DNA from 3 places in the Mesorhizobium sp. M0119 genome. Region 2 is predicted to be linked to each of the others. Evidence: predicted binding sites of a transcription regulator. Region 2 holds the regulator's gene; each other region holds the start of a gene.
What was found. The regulator HrcA, encoded in region 2, represses chaperone genes, less so after heat shock. The targets are predictions, from matches to a motif close to GTTAGCACTCNCNNNNNGNGAGTGCTAAC.
Positions count from the first base shown of each region.

Region 1: a site for HrcA is predicted at 3,197-3,225, ahead of NKJ40_RS28560 (co-chaperone GroES). Genes of this name have one in related genera too.
Region 3: a site for HrcA is predicted at 3,279-3,307, ahead of NKJ40_RS22310 (co-chaperone GroES). Genes of this name have one in related genera too.

Region 1 covers NZ_JAMYTU010000054.1:1,065-8,625, reverse strand. Annotated here, with positions in the region: gene NKJ40_RS28580 (cupin domain-containing protein) at 1-36, opposite strand, end outside; gene NKJ40_RS28575 (TetR/AcrR family transcriptional regulator) at 119-760, shown strand; gene NKJ40_RS28570 (hypothetical protein) at 841-1,002, opposite strand; gene groL (chaperonin GroEL) at 1,081-2,706, opposite strand; gene NKJ40_RS28560 (co-chaperone GroES) at 2,808-3,146, opposite strand; gene NKJ40_RS28555 (hypothetical protein) at 3,391-3,663, shown strand; gene NKJ40_RS28550 (DUF1488 family protein) at 3,660-3,926, shown strand; gene NKJ40_RS28545 (hypothetical protein) at 3,958-4,149, opposite strand; gene NKJ40_RS28540 (hypothetical protein) at 4,193-4,447, opposite strand; gene NKJ40_RS28535 (DUF3168 domain-containing protein) at 4,677-5,087, shown strand; gene NKJ40_RS28530 (hypothetical protein) at 5,463-5,762, shown strand; gene NKJ40_RS28525 (response regulator transcription factor) at 5,827-6,492, shown strand; gene NKJ40_RS28520 (ATP-binding protein) at 6,503-7,561, shown strand, end outside.
Region 2 covers NZ_JAMYTU010000061.1:12,552-20,112, forward strand. Annotated here, with positions in the region: gene NKJ40_RS29555 (glutathione S-transferase family protein) at 1-599, opposite strand, end outside; gene cysK (cysteine synthase A) at 777-1,757, opposite strand; gene NKJ40_RS29565 (LysE family translocator) at 1,925-2,542, opposite strand; gene NKJ40_RS29570 (PQQ-dependent sugar dehydrogenase) at 2,630-3,985, opposite strand; gene NKJ40_RS29575 (hypothetical protein) at 4,085-4,282, opposite strand; gene hrcA (heat-inducible transcriptional repressor HrcA) at 4,316-5,428, opposite strand; gene rph (ribonuclease PH) at 5,561-6,277, shown strand; gene NKJ40_RS29590 (VOC family protein) at 6,311-6,721, shown strand; gene rdgB (RdgB/HAM1 family non-canonical purine NTP pyrophosphatase) at 6,721-7,383, shown strand; gene hemW (radical SAM family heme chaperone HemW) at 7,380-7,561, shown strand, end outside.
Region 3 covers NZ_JAMYTU010000027.1:21,506-29,066, reverse strand. Annotated here, with positions in the region: gene NKJ40_RS22340 (hypothetical protein) at 1-670, opposite strand, end outside; gene NKJ40_RS22335 (Hsp20/alpha crystallin family protein) at 738-1,259, opposite strand; gene NKJ40_RS22330 (Hsp20 family protein) at 1,289-1,765, opposite strand; gene NKJ40_RS22325 (hypothetical protein) at 2,118-2,330, shown strand; gene NKJ40_RS22320 (DUF982 domain-containing protein) at 2,465-2,758, shown strand; gene NKJ40_RS22315 (usg protein) at 2,844-3,113, opposite strand; gene NKJ40_RS22310 (co-chaperone GroES) at 3,464-3,778, shown strand; gene groL (chaperonin GroEL) at 3,838-5,469, shown strand; gene NKJ40_RS22300 (hypothetical protein) at 5,574-5,789, shown strand; gene NKJ40_RS22295 (GNAT family N-acetyltransferase) at 5,853-6,350, opposite strand; partial or broken gene NKJ40_RS22290 (endonuclease domain-containing protein) at 6,363-6,809, opposite strand; gene NKJ40_RS22285 (ABC transporter permease) at 7,107-7,561, opposite strand, start outside.

The DNA of each region.
Region 1 (7,561 bases), on a different contig from region 2:
ACGTTGGAGGCTTGGATCAGGCACTGCGCGTTCCATATCATCCTCCTGAAAATGGGTGTACGCTGCCGATCACCCATTTCTACGCGCCATTCAAACCCAAGTCAATATCGGTGATCACATGAGTTCACTGAAAGAAGGCCAGCGGCGCTCATACCGGTTGCAGCGACGCGCGATCAAGCAGGCCGAGACCCATCTTGCGCTCGCCCGCGCAGCATTCGATCTGCACTGTTCGGTGGGTCCATCGCGAACGACGGTGAGCGCCATCGCTGAGAAAGCGGGGGTGCAACGGCTAACCGTCTACCGTCATTTTCCCGACGAGGAAGCGGTCTTCAATGCTTGCTCGGCATATTCCTTCGGCCAGGACCCACCCCCCAACCCGGACACTTGGCGATCGATCGTCGAACCGGAAGCTCGGCTCCGGACAGCGCTTTTTCAGCTCTACGGCTATTACAGGCGCAAGCGGCAACTCCTCGCAAATCTGTATCGCGATGCCGAAATGCCGGTGGTTGCCGCGGCACTGGCCCGCCGGCAACAGGTCCTCGCAAACGGGGTCGCGATCCTTGAAGAAGGCTGGCTCGGTCCGGATAGCGAGACCGCCCGGCTACTTGTTGCAGCATTAGGGCATGCGCTGGATTTCACGACGTGGCGATCACTTGTCGAGAGCCAGGGGCTGTCGGAAGAAGAGGCGGTGGAAGCCATGCTCGTCCTCGTCCGCAGCGTCAGGTCGAGTTTGCGGGATGCCGAGGTAATAAGCCGTTGAATTGACAACCGTCGGCGCTGGAAACGGATGCTTGTAGACTTTTAGCCGCCGGTCTCATGATCTGACGCTGATCTCGCGGATCACATGGGACGCTTGTCCGCGATCTTTTTCGGGTCGCGGCCTATCGTGCCGGCGTCGGCGTTCCTGTGCTTGTCGGCAAGCCTGCGAATGCGATCGAAGCGGCTTTCCTCGGCCACTTTGGTTTTTGCCGCCGCATTTGGCTTCGGGACGAATGCGATCATGGATCGATCTCCTTGCCGGGGGCGCCGGGGAAGATGCCCCGGCGGCTGTCTTTCAGGCCTGTTTGCCGCAGGCGATGGTCAGTAGCCGCGCATGCCGCCACCGGCCGAAGCCGCGGCGTCCTTGGCCGGAACGTCGGTGATCATGGCTTCCGCGGTGATGAGAAGCGCCGCGATCGAACCGGCATCCTGGAGCGCGTGCCGCACCACCTTTGCCGGGTCGACGATGCCGGCCTTGATCATGTCGACATAGACCTCGTTCTGGGCATCGAAGCCCTGATTGTGATCCTTGCTGTCGGCGAGCTTGCCGACCACGATCGAACCTTCGACGCCCGAATTCTCGGCAATCTGACGGATCGGCGCTTCGAGCGCTCTCGACACGATCGAAATGCCGGCCGTCACATCGGCATTGGCCCCGGTCATGCCGTTCAGCACCGCCTTGGCGCGCAGCAACGCGACGCCGCCGCCGGGAACGATGCCTTCTTCGACGGCCGCGCGGGTGGCGTTCAGCGCATCGTCGATGCGGTCCTTCTTTTCCTTGACCTCGGATTCGGTGGCGCCGCCGACGCGGATGACGGCAACGCCGCCCGCCAGCTTGGCGAGACGTTCCTGCAGCTTCTCCTTGTCGTAGTCGGAAGTGGTTTCCTCGATCTGCCCCTTGATCTGATGGACGCGCGCCTGGATGGTGGCCTTCTCGCCGGCGCCGTCGATGATCGTGGTGGTGTCCTTCTCGATCAGCACGCGCTTGGCACGACCGAGCATGTCGATGGTGATGTTCTCCAGCTTGATGCCGAGATCCTCGGAAATCATCTGGCCGGCGGTGAGCACGGCGATGTCTTCCAGCATCGCCTTGCGGCGGTCACCGAAGCCAGGCGCCTTGACGGCCGCGACCTTGAGGCCGCCGCGCAGCTTGTTGACGACCAGCGTCGCCAGCGCTTCGCCCTCGACGTCCTCGGAGATGATCAACAGCGGCCTGCCGCTTTGCACCACGGCTTCGAGGATGGGCAGCAGCGCCTGCAGATTGCCGAGCTTCTTTTCATGGATGAGCACGTAGGGGTCTTCCAGCTCGGCGCGCATTTTTTCGGCATTGGTGACGAAATAGGGCGAGAGATAGCCGCGATCGAACTGCATGCCTTCGACGACGTCGAGTTCGGTTTCGGCGGTCTTGGCCTCCTCAACGGTGATGACGCCGTCATTGCCGACCTTGTCCATCGCCTTGGCGATCATGGCGCCGACGCTGGTGTCGCCATTGGCGGCAATGGTGCCGACCTGCGCGATCTCGCCTGAGGACTTGACCTTCTTGGCTCGGGCCTGGATTTCCTTGACGACGGCGCTGACGGCAAGGTCGATGCCGCGCTTGAGGTCCATCGGGTTCATGCCGGCGGCGACGAATTTGGCGCCCTCGCGCAGGATGGAAGCGGCAAGCACTGTGGCGGTGGTGGTGCCGTCGCCGGCGAGGTCGTTGGTCTTCGAGGCCACTTCGCGCACCATCTGTGCGCCCATGTTCTCGAACTTGTCGGAAAGTTCGATTTCCTTGGCCACCGTCACCCCGTCCTTGGTGATGCGCGGCGCGCCATAGGCCTTGTCGATGATGACGTTGCGGCCTTTGGGGCCGAGCGTCACCTTGACGGCGTTGTTGAGGATTTCGACACCGCGCAGCATGCGGTCACGCGCGTCGGTGGAGAATTTGATTTCCTTGGCAGACATGATTTTTCCAGTTCGGTTGGTCGTGGCAAGACGCCTGCAGCGCGCCTGAATCAAAGCTTGGAGCATCCTTTGCACGCCCGGTTGGGCGCGCGGCATTCCAATCAGGCGGCCTTCTTGGCAGCCACGCTCTTGGCAATGATGCCCATCTCGCTTTTGTCGATGATGCCCATGATGTCGGCCTCCTTCATGATCAGAAGATCCTCGCCGTCTATCTTGACCTCGGTGCCGGACCATTTGCCGAACAGGATGAGGTCGCCGGCCTTGACGTCGAGCGCCATCAGCACGCCGCTTTCGTCCCGCGCGCCCGGCCCGACGGCGATCACTTCGCCTTCCTGCGGTTTTTCCTTGGCATTGTCGGGGATGATGATGCCGCCCTTGGATTTGGTGTCGCTTTCGGCGCGTCGAATGACGACGCGATCGTGGAGTGGCCGGAATTTCATGGGGACTCTTTCTGGGGCCGGCTTAGGCGGCCGCCCCTCTCTATAGGCGCTCTGGCACTCGATTGATAGGAGTGCCAAAAAATATTCATAGGGCATGTCAAATATTGAATGTATTATTTTGCTAGGCCATCCCCCGGTGTTCGGGGCCTTGCCGAATATTAATGAAATTGAATTTCTGTCCTTGAACACCTATTTTACGGTGAAGCTCACATTCACGACTTTCGCTGCAAGGGAGATTTTACCGATGGCCGAAGGCAATCAGAACATCATGGAAAAAGCTCAGGCTCGCTTCATGGAAAATCAAAAGAAAACAGCGGAGCGGAACAAAGCAACTGCCGAATATCTCTCGGAGGCGAAGGCCAGGATGATCAAGACGGCGAAGCTGAGGGAATTGCGACTGGCCAAGGAAGAGGCGGATCGCGCGGCGGCAGCTCTGAATCCGGTCGCCCCAAAGAAGAAGCGGGCCGCGCGGACAGTCAAGCAGGCCGTATCCGCATCGACGGAGGCCAAATCATGAGCCTGACATTTCCCAATCCCAGCCGCAGCTACGACGAGGCAAGCAAACGCATCCGCTTCGTCGGCCATGACGGCATGTTCCAGATTTCCTTCTCTGTCGCAACCGATGCCATCTCCAAAGTGCAGCCGGGAACGGCGGCCTCGGAAGCTACCTATCTGGCGGCCTTCGACACGGCTTCCAGCTCGATCCACGATGTCGCCAGGAATGCCTATGCCCGCACCCGCAGGAGCATATATGTGCTGACTGCGGCCGATTTTCGCTAGATCCGAAGCGATCCGTCCACAAGGCGCTTTCTCAGGGCTTCCGGTCCGCCTTCGCCCGCCGCTTGACGTCGCGATCGTTCAGCCGGTCGACCATCGCGTCCGCATCGCGCGTGTTCAAGCCGACCATGAGTTGCTGCTTGAGCTCGACCGGCTGGCCCGTGAAGACGTCGAAGACGGTCCAGCTGTGAGGATGTTCCATACGCAGCGCGTAGCGGTTTGCCATCTTGGGTCCTTTCGTTTCCGCCCGATCGATGAATGTCGCTCGGTCAGGCTTGGGCGACGAAGAATACTGCCGCCAGGACAAGCACCGTCCACAAAACGACGGACAGCTTCAGGGCCAGGCTACCGTGCGCCGAGAGCACCTCCCGCGTGCGGTTGACCAAATTCTTGATGGTCATCGACATGGTCGGCGCCGCAATCGCGACCGTCCGCGCCCTGACTCCAAGCTTTCCGAAAACAGGCAGCAGCGATGGCTCGCGCACGAAAACGACCTCGAATGTTTGGAAACCGGGGATCTTCATAGCACCGTTTTTTCAAACTCCATGCATGCCAAATGAATTCGCCGGTTGGCATTGCCCTCAAGGGCGTTCGTGACGCGAAACGTCGCGGGTTGCAGGAGCAGGGCTTATTCCCGAGATCATGAAGGTTCATAATCCGCATGAGACGCGCTGATTCGCGCTTTGCCGGGATGCCGTCATGCAACGCAGCTACGCAGCCGGGAGGTCGACGCGACGGGCGAGGGGCAAGACAATGACCGCGCCGGCCGTCGAATTGCAGAGGGCCATATTTGAGGCAGTGAACGGCGATCCCGACCTGTCGGCGGCACTGGGCGATGCAAGATTGTTCGACCATGCGCCGGAAAATGTTGCGTTCCCCCACATGACCTTCGGTCGCACCAGCGTCTACGACTGGGCAACGGGGATGGAGAACGACGCCGAACAGCTGCTGACGTTGCATGTCTGGTCGAAATCCGAGGCCAGCAAGGAAACCAACGACATCATGGACCTGATCAGCACCCGCCTACGAGATGCGGCGCTCTCGCTTGGCGAGCATCGCCGCGTCCATCTCAAGCTCGAATTCGCCGAAGCCCGCTACGACGAGGACCTTTCGGCCCATCACGGGCTGCTGCGCTTCCGCGCCGAGATCAAGAACGAGGGCTGACCGCCGGGCACTTTTCGCAAAATCGGGCAATTTTGTTCTTGCTTTGTGCCGGCAGCTATGCTACTAATTTGCATATGGTGCTGATTGGCCCCAGCGACCCGCCCCGAGGCGGGTTTTTTGTTTTCAGGTTCGGTTCGCCTGAACTGCCATCGGTTGCCTTGGGCCGGATGCTTCGTCCTCCCAAATGGTCCTGCCCGCCAGATGATGTCGGTTGTCGGCGAAGGATTGGAGGGCTAGGTTAAACATTGGCGATTTCGCGGGCCGGGCGGCGAAATGGCAATCCGGTAATCTCGCGCTTCAGGGGGTGTGGCGGGCATGCATTCGAGCGTTCACCGTTCATATCACGTTCAGCACCGGCGCGTTAGAACGCTGGCCATGAAAACCCTTCGCTCCCACTTCCGCACCGCGGCACTGGCGCTCTCAGCCGCCGGTCTGCTTGCGTCGCAAGCGATGGCGATCCCCGCTGTCGCGCCCGAGCAGCCCCAGCCGGTCGTCCTCGCCGCGTCCGACTGCTACGCGATCGGCCAGCAGGTGGCGGAGCAGAATGGCGGCACCTTGGCCAAGGCCTCGCAGTCGACACGCGGCGGCCAGCCGGTCTGCGTCATCGTCGTGCTCGTTCCGGGCAAGGACGGGCAGCGTCCCCGTCGCTCGGAGATCGTCGTTCCGCTGAACTGAACCGTGCCGTTTCCCAGTCTGCCGGAATCGGCCTATATCTGAACAGCTTCACCAGGCCTTCCGCATGCGCGTACTCGTCGTCGAAGATGACAAGGATCTCAACCGGCAGATCGGCGACGCGCTGGTCGATGCCGGCTATGTCGTCGACCGCGCTTTCGACGGCGAGGAAGGGCACTTTCTCGGCGACACCGAGCCCTACGATGCCGTGGTGCTCGACATCGGCCTGCCGCAGATGGACGGCATCAGCGTGGTCGAGCGCTGGCGGCGCGGCGGCCGCAAGATGCCGGTGCTGATCCTGACGGCACGCGACCGCTGGAGCGACAAGGTTGCCGGCATCGACGCCGGCGCCGACGACTACGTCACCAAACCTTTCCACATCGAGGAAATCCTGGCCAGGGTGCGGGCCCTGATCCGGCGCGCTGCCGGGCACGCTTCGTCCGAGCTGACCTGCGGGCCGCTGCGCCTCGACACCAAGGCCTCCAAGGCCGACGTCGACGGCGTGCCGCTGAAGCTGACCTCGCACGAATTCCGGTTGCTTGCCTATTTGATGCACCATATGGGCGAGGTGGTGTCCCGGACCGAACTGGTCGAGCATCTCTACGACCAGGATTTCGACCGCGATTCCAACACGATCGAAGTCTTTGTCGGACGGCTTCGCAAGAAGATGGGCATCGACATGATCGAAACCGTTCGCGGCATGGGCTACCGCATGCGTAAGCCGGAGGCGTAACGCGGAACCGCTGCCTACAAAACCCGCCGTCTCGAACACGCCGTCGCTGCGGTCATGGCCGCGTTCGGTGGCGTTTCGCGTCATTGCCTTTTCCACGGTCTGGGCGATCCTCACTCTGGTCGTCATCTTCACCTTGATCACCACGCTTTATCGCCAGGCCAGCGAGCGCGGTTTCGACAGCCTGCTTTCGGCGCATCTGTTCAACCTGATCGGCTCGGTCGGCGTTTCCGAAAGCGGCCAGTTGACCGGCGCCCCCGACCTAGGTGATTTGAGGTTCTCGGAGCCGAATTCCGGCTGGTACTGGTCGGTCGAGCCTGCCTCGGAAGGCGTGCACGGCGATCTCCATTCGTCGTCGATGACCAAGGCGATACCGTCGCCAAGCGTTGCCGAGGTGCCCTTCAATGCCAGCTTCCAGCGCAGCTATTCAGCGGACGGCATCGAAGGCGAACAACTGGAGGTGTTCGAGAGCGAGTTCGTCCTCGATGCGAAAAACCGCGCCGCGCGCTTCCGCGTCATGGGCAACCAGACCGAGCTCGAGCAGGAAATCGCCACCTTCCAGCGGCGCCTTTTGACCTATCTGTCGCTGTTCGGCGTCGGCATGATCGCCATCAATGCGATTGCCATCCTGCTGGGCCTGCAGCCATTGCGCCGGGTCAGGAATGCGCTTGCCATGGTGCGCGAAGGAACCGCGCAGCGCCTAGACGGCCGTTTCCCGGCCGAGATCGAGCCGCTCGCCAACGAGACCAATGCGCTGATCGAGAACAACAGGCGTATCGTCGAGCGGTCGCGCACGCAGGTCGGCAACCTCGCGCACTCGCTGAAGACGCCGCTTGCCGTGCTGCTCAACGAGGGGCGGGCGCTGGGTGGCGCCAAGGGCCAGCTGATCGCCGAGCAGGCCGCTTCCATGCAAAAGCAAGTGGATCACTATCTGCAACGTGCCCGCGTCGCCGCGCAGCGCGACAGCGTCGTCTACCGGACGCCGGTGGCGCCGCTGGTCCAGCGCATGGTGCGGGTGCTGCAGAAGCTCAACCCGCACACGGCGCTGTCGCTCTCGCTGCCGGCCACCGAC
Region 2 (7,561 bases):
GCATTCAGCCTCTTCATCACCCGATGTTCCCGCAAATTGGCCCACAGGCGTTCGATATTCGGCCAAGCGGTTGGAACCTTCGCGACCTCCGGATGCCAGGCCACCAACATGACGAGATAGATGTCGGCCAGCGAGAGCCGGTCGCCGGCCAGCCAGTCATGGCCTGCGAGGGCGGCATCGAGAATGGCGAAGCTGCGATCCATTTCCGAGACCGCCGCCTGTTTGACAGCGTCCACGCCGCGGGGATCGGTCGTGTAGCGATGAGCGTAGAAGAACCGCAGGTCAGCCGAATAGATGACGGAGGACATGAAAAACATCCAGCGCAGGAAGTCGGCACGGTCAGGCGAACTTGCTGTGGGCGCCAGTCCTGCTTCCGGGTGGCGCTCGGCCAGCAGGATGCAGATCGCCGCCGATTCGGTCATCGAACGTCCGTCCGGCAAGATCAGGACCGGCACCTGGTTCAAGGGGCTGATGTCTAAAAAGGTCTGATCGAGTCGGCCCTTCGGAACGTCGATCTGGTCGAAAGGCACACCCGTCAAAGCGAGCGCCGCCTCGACGACAAAGCCGCCGGTATTGGCACGCGTATAGAGCTTGTACATGAAGTCCTCCGCCAGCCGGGCAGCGACGATTTGATACGGAAGTGACTCGCCGCTCAAGCGAACGACGCCCGCCACAGGTGGTTTTTCAGCGATCCACGCCGAAGCGTTGATACAGAACGTTTGATGCCGGAGGGGCAGCGCGAAGGATCGCTACGAACCGGTCAAAAACTCTCGTGTCTAAGCACCCAATCCCTCGAACAGGATCGTCGAGAGATAGCGCTCGGCGAAGGAGGGGATGACGACGACAAGGTTCTTGCCCTTGTTCTCGGGCCGCGAGCCGACGACGATCGCCGCTTGCAGGGCGGCACCCGACGAGATGCCGACCGGCACACCTTCGAGCCGAGCGACGAGCCGTGCATTGGCAACCGAATCCTCGTTCGAAACCTTGACGATCTCGTCATAGATCGTCGTGTCAAGGATTTTTGGCGCGAAGCCGGCGCCAATGCCCTGGATCTTGTGCGGGCCTGGCTGGCCGCCCGACAGCACCGGCGAGGCTTCCGGTTCGACGGCGACGACATGCACCGAGGGCTTGCGCTTCTTCAGCACCTGGCCGACGCCGGTGATGGTGCCGCCGGTTCCGATGCCTGCAACGAAGATATCGACTTCGCCCTGGGTGTCGTTCCAGATTTCCTCGGCGGTGGTGCGGCGATGGATTTCCGGATTGGCCGGGTTCTCGAATTGCTGCGGAATGACGGCGTCAGGCAGCGTTGCCGCCAGCTCGTCCGCCTTGGCGATGGCGCCCTTCATGCCTTTCGGCCCTTCGGTCAGCACCAGTTCGGCACCGAGCAGCGCCAGCATCTTGCGGCGTTCGACGGACATGGTTTCCGGCATGGTCAGGATCAGCTTGTAGCCCTTGGCGGCGGCGGCAAAGGCGAGCGCGATGCCGGTATTGCCCGAGGTCGGCTCGATCAGCGTGGTCTTGCCGGGCGTAATCCTGCCCGAAGCCTCCAATGCCTCGATCATCGACACGCCGATGCGGTCCTTGACCGAGGCGATCGGGTTGAAGAATTCGAGTTTGGCCAGCAGATTGGCGACGACACCCTTCTCCCTGGCGAATTTATCAAGCCGCACCAGCGGCGTGTCGCCGATCGTCTCGGTGATCGAATTGTAGATGCGGCCGCGGCCGGGCACGTGTGTGGGGGTGGCGGGCTTGTTCATTGATTTTCCTCCCAGAGGTCAAGCGGCAAGAGTCGGGGCGGGCATAGGATAGAGCCATCCACCGCGCAAGATAGGCTGTCGATCGAAAAATATCCGAGTGAAGTTCGTGCTGAATACCCCCGCCCTTGCAAGGCGTGACAATCCCTGGGCGGATTGGCGAAAGAGGTCTATTGGCGGGCGGCAATTGCCGCCGCCGCACCGACCATGAATCCGGCGGCGGTGCGGTTGAGTGCCCTCAGCGCCCGCGGCGACTTCAGGAACCAGCGCGCCTTGGCCGCCAGCGCCAGATAGGGCACCAGCACCACGAGCAGGACGACGATGGTGAGCGCGACAAGGATCGCGTAGTCGACCAGCGTGATCGCCTTCAGATCGACGATGGTCGGGGTGATGGCAAGATAGAAGATCATCGTCTTCGGATTGCCGAGTGTGACGGCGAGACCGGCTACAAAGCTGGATGCCAAGCCGCCCTTGCCTTTCTTTGCCTCCACCGTTTCGGGCGTGATGCCGCTCGTCCAGAAACGCCAGCCAAGAAAAGCGAGGTAGGCGACGCCCAGCCATTTGATGGCCAGGAAGACCATGCCGAAAGTTTGTGCGACGAAAGCCAGGCCGAGGACCACGGCAGTCAAATAGGTCAGGTCGCCGAGTATCAGCCCGAACGACATGGCCAGCGACGAGCGGAAGCCGGAACCCAGCGCACGCGCAACAAGCGCGGTGACGCCTGGGCCGGGGATGGCTGCGGCGATGCCGAGGGCGGCGCTATAGGCGAGGAATCCGGTGAGCGTCATGATTCGCGCTTGTGGCACGATGTTGAAGTTGGGTGAATTCCCTCGGCCCGGATTCGATTGCGCCAGCGCAGCAGGCGACACCGCCGTTCAGGAGCGGCCGTCTTCGTAGGTAACGCGCCAGATGGTGCCGTTACCGTCGTCTGTGACGATCAGGGAGCCGTCCTTGGCCATCGCAACACCGACCGGGCGGCCCCAGACGGCGTCGTTCGAGATAACGAAGCCGGTCATGAAGTCCTCATATTCGCCGGTCGGCTTGCCATCCCTGAATTTGAGCCTCACCACCTTGTAGCCGGTCCTGGCGCCACGGTTCCACGAACCATGCATGGTGACGAAAGCGTCACCCTGGTAATCCGTCGGAAAGTTCTTGCCGTCGTAGAAGGCTATGTTCATCGGCGCCGAATGCGCCTGCATCAATACATCGGGGACAGTGGCCTTGCCGGCGAGGTCTGGCCGCTCGCCCTGATGGCGCGGATCCTCGTTATTGCCGATGTAGTACCAAGGCCAACCATAGAACGCACCGTCCTTGACTTCAGTTGCAAATTCGAACGGCACATTGTCGCCGAGCTCGTCGCGCTCGTTGACGACGCACCACAACGCGCCGCTGGCGGGCTGCACCGTCATGCCCGTGCAGTTGCGCAGGCCGGTGGCGACAGTTCGGGAATTTTTCCCATCCGGGTCAAAGGCGAGCACATCGGCACGGCCTTCCTCGGAGCCCCACGTTGCACCGAGCGGCTTTGATTTCGCCCAGGCGTCGAGGCCGCCATCGGGTTGCTTGTCCATGTCCTCGGCGACATTCGAGTCCGAGCCAACCGATAAAAAAAGGGTCTTGCCGTCAGGCGAGAAGGCGATGTCACGGGTCGAGTGACCGCCCGACGGGATTTTGGCGACAATGGTTTCTGGTTTACCGGACGCCTTTAGGTCACCGTCGCGATAGGGGAAGCGGACGATGCTGTCGCTGTTTGCGACATAGACCCATTGCGGCTTGTCCCCTGGCGGATAGAAGGCGATGCCATATGGATAGTTGAGGCCCTTGGCGAAAATCGCTTTCTCGATGGGTTTGGCGCGGCCCTCGGCCAGACGGTAGACGCGTATTTGGTCGGCATGGCCGTTGGCGATGAACAGGTCGCCGTTCGGAGCGGCGCGAACGACGCGCGGATTATAGAGTCCGGAGGCGATCATTTCGGCCGAAAAGCCCGGAGGCAATTCTGGCTTGGCGCTTTCGGGCCGCTCCGCCACGCCGGCGCCGTTCGAAGCGGATTGAGCGGGGTCGGCTGCCGGCATGTCTTGCGGCCCGATCAGGCGGCGGACGCCAGGCCTGTCGGCGTGCCAATCGCCAAAAGCTGCTTCGCCTTTGAGCACCTTCTGATCCGACTGCTGGGCGGATGCCGGTGTCGCGACAAGGAGAGCAGCGGCAATGGCCGCAAAGCCGCCAGATCGGGTCATCAACGTCCTCCGGGATTCGCCTCGAAGAGGGCAAACGGAATGAGGCATTGGTCGTTCCAAGCGGTCGTCCGGAACACGAGGATTTGAAGCCGAACCCCTTCAGTTGCCAGAGGCGTAGAAATCCTCATCAAGGCGCTTTTCCAGCGCGACCAGATCGGCCGGCAGCGGCAGGCCCATGGCCCGCATCTCTTGCAGCTTCTCACGCAACTGCTCTTGCACCTCGTGCTGATCCTCAGGCTGATTGACCATTTCCTCGAGCAGCAGGCTAATCTGGGCCTTGAACGATTCCAGCGCCATTCTTTTTCTCCTTGCGGCAGGCCGCGGCGGCTCCTAGCGCAGCATGCGCGAAATCAGCTGCGCGGTATAGTCGACCATCGGTACTATGCGGGCATAGTTCAGCCGCGTCGGCCCGATGACGCCGAGCGCACCGACGACGCGCGCGTCCTTGTCGCGATAGGGTGCCACCACCAGCGAGGAGCCAGACAGCGAAAACAGCTTGTTTTCCGAACCGATGAAGATGCGCACCCCCGGACCTTCCTCGGCGAGGTCGAGGAGCTGGATCAGCCCATCCTGCGTCTCCAGATCCTCGAACAGATGCCGCAGCAATTCTATGTCGGCCTGGGCGGTGACGTTTTCCAGGAGATTGGCGCGGCCGCGCACGATAAGCCGCCCAGGCACGCCGCTTTCGGCGCCTGCCCAGACCGCCAGGCCCTTCTCGACCAGATCCTGCGACAGCGTGTCGAGGGCTGCCCTGGTCTCTTCCTTGATGCGGGCGATCTCGACCCGCGCCTCGGCCAGGGTGCGGCCGCGGATATGGGCGTTGAGGAAGTTGGAGGCTTCGTGCAATTGCGAGACGGTGATGCCGGCGGGCAGATCGATGACGCGATTTTCGACGTCGCCGTTCTGCGAGACCAGCACGGCCAGCGCCTTGGTCGGCTCGAGCTGGATGAATTCGATGTGCTTCAGCGCCACCTCGTTCTTGGCGGCGAGCACGAGGCCGGCGCCGCGCGACATGCCGGACAGCATCTGGCTGGCCTCGGTCAGCATATGCTCCAGCGTCGCGCCCGAGCCGGAGGCGCGCACCTGCGCCTCAATGGTGCGGCGCTCCTCGTCGGAGAGGTCACCCAGTTCCATGAAAGCATCGACAAAGAAGCGCAGGCCTGCCTGGGTCGGCAGCCGGCCGGCCGAAATGTGCGGCGCATAGATCAGGCCGAGATGCTCAAGGTCGCTCATCACGTTGCGGATGGTGGCCGGCGACAGCGACGACGGCAGGATGCGCGACAGGCTGCGCGAACCGACCGGCTCGCCATCCTTCAAATAGGAATCGACGATGCGCCGAAAGATGTCGCGCGAACGCATGTCGAGCGATTGAAGCGCGGGCGATTGCAGCGCGTGCGACGGAAGCACGTGCGATTGCGAACCGGGATCGACTGCCTTGGTCATTCGAGCCAAAAACCTCCGCCCCGAAGATATAGACTTCCGCGGCGGCGGCGCAACCGGTCCATTTTCCTTTGCGCCTAGCGCCCCGTGCGGCTACAAGCCCGGCCAAGATTCCGAAGAAAGAAAGAAGCCTGAATGCGCCCTTCCAAACGCCAATTCGACGAAATGCGCCCCATCTCCTTCGAGCGCGGCGTCTCCAAGCATGCGGAAGGCTCGTGCCTGGTGAAGTTTGGCGACACGCATGTGCTGTGTACGGCCAGCCTGGAGGAAAAGGTGCCGGGCTGGATGCGCAATTCCGGCAAGGGCTGGGTGACGGCGGAATATGGCATGCTGCCGCGCTCGACCGGCGAGCGCATGCGCCGCGAGGCTTCGGCCGGCAAACAAGGCGGCCGCACGCTGGAAATCCAGCGGCTGATCGGCCGCTCCCTGCGCGCCGTGGTCGATCTGCAGGCGCTCGGCGAGCAGCAGATCACCGTCGACTGCGACGTGATCCAGGCCGACGGCGGCACGCGCACCGCTTCGATCACCGGCGGCTGGGTGGCGCTTTACGATTGCCTGCGCTGGATGGAAGTCCGCCAGATGGCGAGCCTTGGCAAGGTGCTGAAGGATCACGTTGCGGCGATCTCCTGCGGCATCCATGATGGCCAGCCGGTCATCGATCTCGACTACATCGAGGATTCCTCGGCCGGCACCGACGCCAATTTCGTCATGACCGGCAAGGGCGGTATCGTCGAGATCCAGGGCACGGCCGAGGGCGAGCCGTTCTCGGAAGAGCAGTTCGCGGCGCTGATGGTCTTGGCCAAGAAGGGCATTCAGCGCCTGGTCAGCCTGCAGCAGATGGCCGTGGACTGATCTTTAGTTTATGACGATGAGGTTGACGATCCTGTGACCCCTTCCGCAATCCTGGAATCAGCACTCTACGTGACGGATCTTGCTGCCGCGGAACGGTTCTATTCGGGCGTGCTCGGGCTCGATCCGCTCGGCAAAGTCGACGGCAGGCATCTCTTCTTCCGCTGTGGCGACGGCGTGCTGCTCATCTTCAATGCCGAGGCGACCAAGGTGCCGCCGGCGTCCGATGCCAAGCTCAAAGTGCCGCCGCATGGCGCCGTCGGCGAGGGGCATCTTTGCTTCGCCGCAAGCGCGGATGAAATCCCGCGCTGGAAAGCCCATCTTGAGGCGAAGAAAATCGCCATCGAAAGCGAGTTCGAATGGCCGCAGGGCGGCCGCTCGATCTATATTCGCGACCCCTCGGGCAATTCGATCGAATTCGCCGAGCCAAGAATCTGGGGCATCTGATGCATTCGCCAACTGTTCACTCGCTTGACGGGCATAAGATCATCGTCGCCAGCCATAACGCTGGCAAATTGCGGGAATTCGCCGATCTGATGGCGCCGTTCGGCATAGAAGCGAAGTCCGCCAAGGAATACGGCCTGCCGGAACCGGACGAGACCGGCACCACCTTCGAGGAGAACGCCCTCATAAAAGCCTTGGCCGCCGCCAAGGCCACTGGATTGCCGGCGCTGTCGGACGATTCCGGCCTATGTGTCGATGCGCTCGACGGCGCACCCGGCGTCTACACCGCCAACTGGGCCGAGACGCCGGACGGCTCCCGCGACTTCGGCATGGCCATGCAGCGCACGGAAGTGGCTTTGCAGGAAGTTGGCGCGATCACGCCTGCTCAGCGCAAGGGCCGCTTTGTCGCGGTGATCTGCCTGGCCTTTCCCGACGGCCAGGCGGAATATTTTCGCGGCGAGGTCGAGGGCACACTGGTATGGCCGCCACGCGGCGAGCTCGGCTTCGGCTACGATCCGGTGTTCTTGCCCAACGGGTTCGAAAAGACCTTCGGCGAGATGAGCGCGGAGGAAAAGCATGGCTGGAAGCCCGGCCAGCCAACCGCATTGTCACACCGTGCCCGCGCCTTTCAGAAATTCGCCCAAGCCCGATTGGCCGCCGCATGACCATGCTGCTCGACCGCAGCCCTGGTTTCGGCGTCTACGTCCACTGGCCGTTCTGCGCGGCCAAATGCCCCTATTGCGACTTCAACAGCCATGTCCGCCACCAGCCGGTCGACCAGGAGCGTTTTGCCCACGCCTTCGAGACCGAGCTGGCGACCATGCGCGGCCGCACGGGACCGCG
Region 3 (7,561 bases), on a different contig from region 2:
TGTCGCCACTGTCGCCCGGGAACCGTGCGGGCAAGCTTTCTTCGGCCGCCGCCCAGGCGCGACTATGATAACGCCGCAGGATGAGAATGCATGTCGCGAAGACCGCCAGCCCGCAAATCACGCCGGGCGACATGCCTCCGCCGAAAGCGGACTTAGCAACGATGCCCGCGAAGACGCCGGCGATGGCGCCGTTGATCGTGCCCACCATCCCCGCGGTGGTCATGAAATATTGCAGCGGCGAGGGCCTGAGACCTTTGTCGACCAGCACCGCCGAGGGGTCGTCATGCGTGGAATTGACAAGGTATCTTTGCAGGACGGGCGCCAGTTCGACGAAATAGTGGCGGATCCTGGCCATGCCGCGGGCATGCACCATGTCCTCGATGGCAACCTGCACCGCGCGCACGAAGGTGACCAGCCCGATGAAGAAAAGGCAAGGCAGCAAGATCAGGCTGAACAACACGAACGGCCTGCCCATCTCCGTGACCTGCGCGACGAAGGACAAGGCAATCGTTGCGCTCGAGACCGAGGTCAGGAACAGATCGGCTCGCTGGTTCGCTTCCTGAATGGTCGCGGCGCGAGCGTTTTGCAGCACGAAATGCTCGGTCGTCAGGCACTGCAGGGCGTGCTGCGCCTGGTCAGGCGGAACCGGAGTGTCGGGAGAACGGGTCATCGACATTTGCCCCCCTCTGCCCGCCGGAACCGGCAGGGCAGAAGGGGCGTCGTCCTGCTGCGAGCCATCAGGACTTGCCGTTGCCGTCGTTGATGGCGATACGCTTGGCCTTGGCCTGGGCGCGCTCCGTCTTCGGCAGCGTTACGCTGAGCACGCCGTTCCGGAACGCCGCGTTCACCTTGTCTTCGTCGACTTCGTAGCCGAGCGGGATCCGCCGCTCGAAACGGCCATAGAAGCGTTCGGAGAACTGCCTGTCCTTGTCCTCGGTCTCTTCGCGCTTCTCGCCGCGCAGCGTCAGCACGCCGTCCTCGAGCAGCAGCTCGACGTCCTTCTCGTCCATGCCGGGAATCTCGGCGGTGACGCGGATCTCCTTTTCGCCATCGGAGATTTCGACACTCGGCCAGCTGGCGCGGGCAGCGGAGAGGCCACCGAGCGACGGCAGCCGCGTGTCGAAGCCGCGGAACGCCTCGTCGAACAGGCGGTTCATTTCGCGATGCAGCGCCAGGAAGGGATCGCGATCGCCGTGGCGGAACAGGCTGGGGGCCTGATTGTTCTCCCGGCCCCAGGGAATGAAATCACGAATAGCCATTGCATAGTCTCCTTTCTCGACCGGTGCGTTCAGGCGGCCTGCATGTTTGCTTCGACCTGCGCGACCTTCGGCCCGGTCTTCGGCGCGGCGACGTCGGTCGCGATGGCGATGCGCCGCGGCTTCATCTCCTCGGGTACCTCACGTACCAGATCGATGCTGAGCAGGCCGTTGTCGAGCGAGGCGCTTGCGACCTTGACGTGATCGGCAAGCTCGAAACGGCGGGTAAAGGGCCGTGCGGCGAGGCCACGATGCAGATACTCCGCGTTATCCGGATCCTTGTACCGGCCCGAGACGATCAGGAGGTTCGGCTCGTGGGTTATCTCGAGGTCGTTCTCGGAAAAGCCAGCGACGGCGATGGTGACGCGGTAGTTGCTCTCGCCGCTGCGCGCGATGTCATAGGGCGGCCAGGCGTCGAAAGCCTGCGGAGCATTTTCCAGCAGGTTGAAGACGCGGTCGAAGCCGATGCTCGACCGATAGAGCGGGGAAAAGTCGAATGCGGTTCTCATAGCTACATCCTCCATCGAGCAACATAGATACGAGGAGCGCCAAAGAGCTGGCGCTCCCTGGTTTCACCGGCCCCGTTTCGGCGACCGGTGCCTTCGATCTGGTTACTGTCCGCCGCAAGTCAAGACCCGGTGGCTTTCGCGTTGCCGGTTTTTCGGGCCGGTTTTTCGGTCGGTTCGGCGAGGCTGCCAATCTCCCCGCTTGCGGAGAGATGTCCGGCAGGAGATTGCCTGTTTGCCCGCTGGCTTCAATCGCCAACGCCGACTTCCCCGGCCGGTTATTGTCGGCCGCAGGTCAAGACACAGATTCTTGTGTTGCCGGGCCCATTCCCGGCACTCGCAGATGGAGCTGACCATGACACGCGACGAGATCATTTCTGTGCTGGGCCCGGTCGACGACGCCGTCATCGCCGACATTGCGGCGACGGACGGGACGGTCCAGGAATTGCGTGAGGCCCTGGCCTGGATCGCCGCCGACGAGGCGCTGGTGAACGAGGGCCGACCGCTGCCGACGGCAAGAGTAGCGATGCTGATCGAACTGCTGCAAGGGCCGGACGAGGAAGAATAACCGGCTGTTGCCGCGATGCTCTTGAACCGCGCAAAGAGACGACCACCTTCGGCGGCGCCGGCCGGCCGTCGGTGCCTGCCAGCATAACGTTGCTTGCTCAAACAAGAAGACGATCAGAAAACAAGGAGGAAGTGATGGACGACGTCCGCTTTGCCGAGCCGATCACGTTGAAATTCCAATCCAGCGAGCGCAAGGCCGCCAGCAGTTGGGAAGCCATCGAATGCATGCGCCAGCAGTGGGCGGACCGTGCACGCGGCCGGAGTTGGCGCGCCGCCTATCGGACCTGCCGCGACGCGCTCGACGGTTGGCGTACCGCGCGTGATGCGCGCAAGGCCTTCGTCAGGGCGGCGCGCAAGGCCGGATTGCTCGCATCGGCCCGCAAGCCTGTCGACCACGCCGGCTGGCCCGGACCCCGTCCGATATCGTGAGATCCAAAACAAGTGGGGGAGAGGCAGCTGCCTTTCCCCCACCTCGGAGCTTTGTCTGCTGTCTAGCGGCAGATTGGCTTGCTCCTCAGTGGACGGTGATAATGCCGTTTACGGCCCGCCATTCGGAGGGCTGGATCAGGTGATGATGGGCGACGCGCACCGAATGCAGCGGGCCTTCGATCTCGCGCTCCCAGAAATCGAGGAAATGCTTCAGCGTCGGGAAATCGGGGGCAATATCGTATTCCTGCCAGATGTAGAGCTGCAGCAGGCTCCGATGATCGGGCAGGCGGTAGTGGATCTCCGCCGTGGTGAGGCCAAACCCTTGCATCTGGAGCTGAAAGTCCCTGCTGGTCATGCGAGCTGTCCTTTTCAATGAACCTCAGTCTGCAAAACGCCTCGCCTTCCACATAGGTTCCAGCTCGCCGCGAGCGGCTCCGGTAACGGACCGATTTTGGAAATCCCGCTAAAATTTCAAGCGTCATCGCGCTGGCAACGGCGGATGTGCGAGCAATTACAGCGCATTGGCACTCTCAGGTGTCGAGTGCTAAAATTTTTGCGCGATCCTCTTGAAAGCTGAAAAAGGCGCGACTAGTTCGTATGCGCGCGATGGCTGATGAAGGGGTCGCGCACCCCGTGCCGGGCCGATTATTGCCGGTCCGGTCAGGAGGATGTTCGAAAATCTGTTTGTCCCGAGAGGAGAACGATATGACGTTCCGTCCATTGCACGACCGCATCCTGGTCCGCCGCATCGAGGTCGACGAGAAGACCGCCGGCGGCATCATCATCCCCGACACCGCCAAGGAGAAGCCGCAGGAGGGCGAGGTCATTGCGGCCGGTCCGGGCGCGCGCGACGACAGCGGCCAGTTGCAGCCGCTCGACGTCAAGGTCGGCGACCGTATCCTGTTCGGCAAATGGTCCGGCACCGAGATCAAGCTCAATGGCGAGGATCTGCTCATCATGAAAGAGAGCGACGTGCTGGGCGTTATCGAGGGCGCCGGCGAGATGATGAGGGCCGCCTGAGCGGGGCCTGAACAAGCATTCCAGTCAACGAAAAGCTGCCTATTCGAAGGAGTGATCCAATGGCTGCCAAAGATGTGAAATTTCATACCGAAGCCCGCGAGAAAATGCTGCGCGGCGTCGATATTCTCGCCAATGCGGTGAAGGTAACGCTCGGTCCCAAGGGCCGCAATGTCGTCTTCGATAGGTCGTTCGGCGCCCCGCGCATCACCAAGGACGGCGTGACTGTCGCCAAAGAAATCGAGCTGGAGGACAAGTTCGAGAATATGGGCGCGCAGATGGTGCGCGAGGTCGCCTCGAAGACCAGCGACACCGCAGGCGATGGCACCACGACCGCGACGATTCTTGCTCAGGCCATTGTCAGGGAAGGGGCCAAGGCGGTCGCTGCCGGCATGAACCCGATGGATTTGAAGCGCGGCATCGACAAGGCGGTCGACGCCGTCGTCGCCGACCTGAAATCCAATGCCCGCAAGGTGACCAGGAACGACGAAATCGCTCAGGTCGGCGCCATCTCTGCCAATGGCGATGCCGAGATCGGCCGCTTCCTCGCAGAGGCGATGGAAAGGGTTGGCAATGAGGGTGTCATCACTGTCGAGGAAGCCAAGACCGCTGAGACTGAGTTGGAAGTGGTCGAAGGCATGCAGTTCGACCGTGGCTATCTCTCCCCCTATTTCATCACCAACCAGGATAAGATGCGCGTCGAACTCGAAGAACCTTATGTGCTGATCCACGAGAAGAAGCTGTCCAACCTGCAGGCCATGCTTCCTGTGCTCGAAGCCGCGGTGCAATCCGGCAAGCCGCTGTTGATCATCGCCGAGGACGTCGAAGGCGAGGCGCTGGCGACGCTGGTCGTCAACAAATTGCGCGGCGGCCTGAAGGTTGCGGCCGTCAAGGCGCCGGGCTTCGGTGATCGCCGCAAGGCCATGCTCGAAGACATTGCCATCCTGACCGGCGGCACGGCGATCTCGGAAGACCTCGGCATCAAGCTCGAGAACGTCACACTAGAGATGCTCGGCCGCGCCAAGAAGGTGCTGATCGAGAAGGAGAACACCACCATCGTCAACGGTGCCGGCCGCAAGGATGAAATCCAGGCGCGCATCAGCCAGATCAAGGCGCAGATCGAGGAAACCACCTCCGACTACGACCGCGAGAAGCTGCAGGAGCGGCTGGCCAAGCTCGCCGGCGGTGTCGCAGTCATCCGCGTCGGCGGCTCGACCGAGATCGAGGTCAGGGAGCGCAAGGATCGCGTCGACGACGCCATGCACGCCACACGCGCGGCGGTCGAGGAGGGTATCCTGCCCGGCGGCGGCGTGGCGCTGCTGAGGGCGGCGAAGGCGCTCGATAACGTCGTCGTCGACAATCCCGATCAGAAGACCGGTGTCGACATCGTGCGTCGCGCCATCGAAGCGCCGGTGCGCCAGATCGCCGAGAACGCCGGTGCGGAAGGTTCGATCATCGTCGGCAAGCTGCGCGAGACGACCGACTTCGGCTATGGCTGGAACGCCCAGACCAACGAGTTCGGCGACCTGTACGGGCAGGGCGTCATCGATCCGGCCAAGGTCGTGCGCACTGCGCTGCAGGGTGCCGCCTCTGTTGCCGGCCTGCTGGTGACGACCGAGGCGATGGTGGCCGAGAAGCCGAAGAAGGAAACGCCCATGCCTCCGATGCCCGGCGGTGGCGGCATGGACTTCTAAGGTCAGGCTTCCAAAGCGCGATTTCGAAACGGCAGATGGACCGTGTCCGCCAAAGGCGGGCACGGTTTTGCCGGTCCGGGAACTGATGCTGAGCAGGTGTTGCCATGGATATGACGGACAGTTTTGGAAAGATCGCGGCGCCGACCCGCCCGAAGAACGATTTCAACTATGAAACCGATTGCAGGGCGGCGCTGGCGCCTTTGGTCGACGGCTTGCTGGATATGGCTGCGTCGGCCGGCTGGGATCGCCGCAAGGCGGCCTACACGCTGATGTTTCTGGCGGCTCAACGCGTGGGAGCCGGCATGGAGGAGCGCAAATGATCGCGGCGCGGATGCGCGATTGCCTGCTCTAGTGGGGCGATTGGCAGCTTCGCCGACAGCGCTCTAAGCCATCGGCAGCAGCCGGCGCATGATCAGCGAGGCGCGGCCTTCCACGCCATGCGCGGCCTCCCTGCGCTCGACCACTTCGAAGCCGTGCTTGCGATAGAAGGCGATTGCGCGGTCGTTGCCCTCGATCACTTCCAGTGCGATGCTGGGAATACCCGCATGCGCGGCAAGAACGGCGAGCAGCAGGTCGGCGGCAAGGCCGGTGCCGTACTCGCCTTTGTCGATATGGAGCCGCTCGAGCATGACCTCGCCCTTGTCGTCCATCGCCGCCATCGCGTAGCCGGCGAGCGAGCCGTCAGCCCGCTCGGCGACGAAGGACATCTTGTTGTCGTTCCTGAGCTCGGCCGCCAGCCGCTCCGGCGCGTGCTTCTCATCCGAAAGCCGTGCCGTGGTCTCGGCACCCAGGATGGGCGAATAGGTGTATCGCCAGGACTCTCCAAGGAGCCGCGACACCTTCGGCACGTCCTGTTCGGTCATGGTTCTTATCTGGGTCATTGGCACCTCGCCTCAGAAACCTGCCCCTTTTGAGCGGAGATGTCCGGCAGGACAGAGGGGTGCCGTCCCGCCGACCATGCACGGCCGAGTCCAGCGCGCATCCGCGCCGGCCACCATCACTATATGCTGGCAGACATTGTCGATATCGCGAATGACGTCGTCGTTCCAGAAGCGCAGGATAGTCTAGCCGCTGCTCTCCAAATAGGCGCTGCGTATCCTATCCCGCTCGGTGTGCTCAGCGTCGGCGTGCTGGCTGCCATCGACCTCGACGACGAGGCCGTGCGTCGGACAGGCAAAATCCACAATGTAGGGCCCAATCGGCACCTGCCGGCGAAAGCTCAAATCCATCAGCCGATGCGCGCGAAGCTCATTCCACAGTTTCAGCTCGGAGTCGGTCATCACGCGACGCATGGATTTTGCATTCTTGCGCTGGCGTGACGGAACGAGATCGTGCCCCACTAGGCGCCCCTGTCTTCGTGATTGGCGAAGTCATGGGTGACCGCCGATCTCCCCCCTTGCGGGGGAGATGCCCGGCAGGGCAGAGGGGGGGTGCTGTCCCGCCAGCTTGTCAGCCATTTGCAGTCTAATCCTCCTGCTGGAATGGGCTTGGAAGCGGCTCACATTGAGACGTTGGCGATCCTTCCCACCCCCCTCTGTCCTGCCGGACATCTCCCCCGCAAGGGGGGAGATTGGCTGTTGCCAGCGCTTTCGCCAACCTCCTGCTGCCTTGCAGCGAAAATCGTCGCTCCTCCACCATCACCGCCTTACCCGCGATTTCAGCCAGCGGTCGAAGGCCACGGCGAGGATGAGGATCAGGCCGATGACGATGCTTTGCGTGTAGGACGAGACGTTGTTGAACTGCAGCCCGTTCTGCAAGACGCCGATCAGTCCTGCACCGACCACCGTGCCGCCGACGCTGCCGATGCCGCCGAACAGCGAGGTGCCGCCGATGACGACCGCCGAGATCACCGTCAGCTCGTAGCCGATGCCGGCGACGGCTTCGGAGGAGTTGAGCCGCGCCGACAAAACGAAGGCGGCAAGGCCGGCGAAGAAGCCGACGATGATGTAGACCGAGATCAGGATGCGGTCGACCCGCAGGCCGGAGAGCCGCGCGGCCTCGGCATTGCCGCCGACGGCGTAGACGGCGCGACCGTAGCGCGTGTAGCGCAGCACGATGTGGCACAGGATTGCGGCAATCGCGAAGATGATCG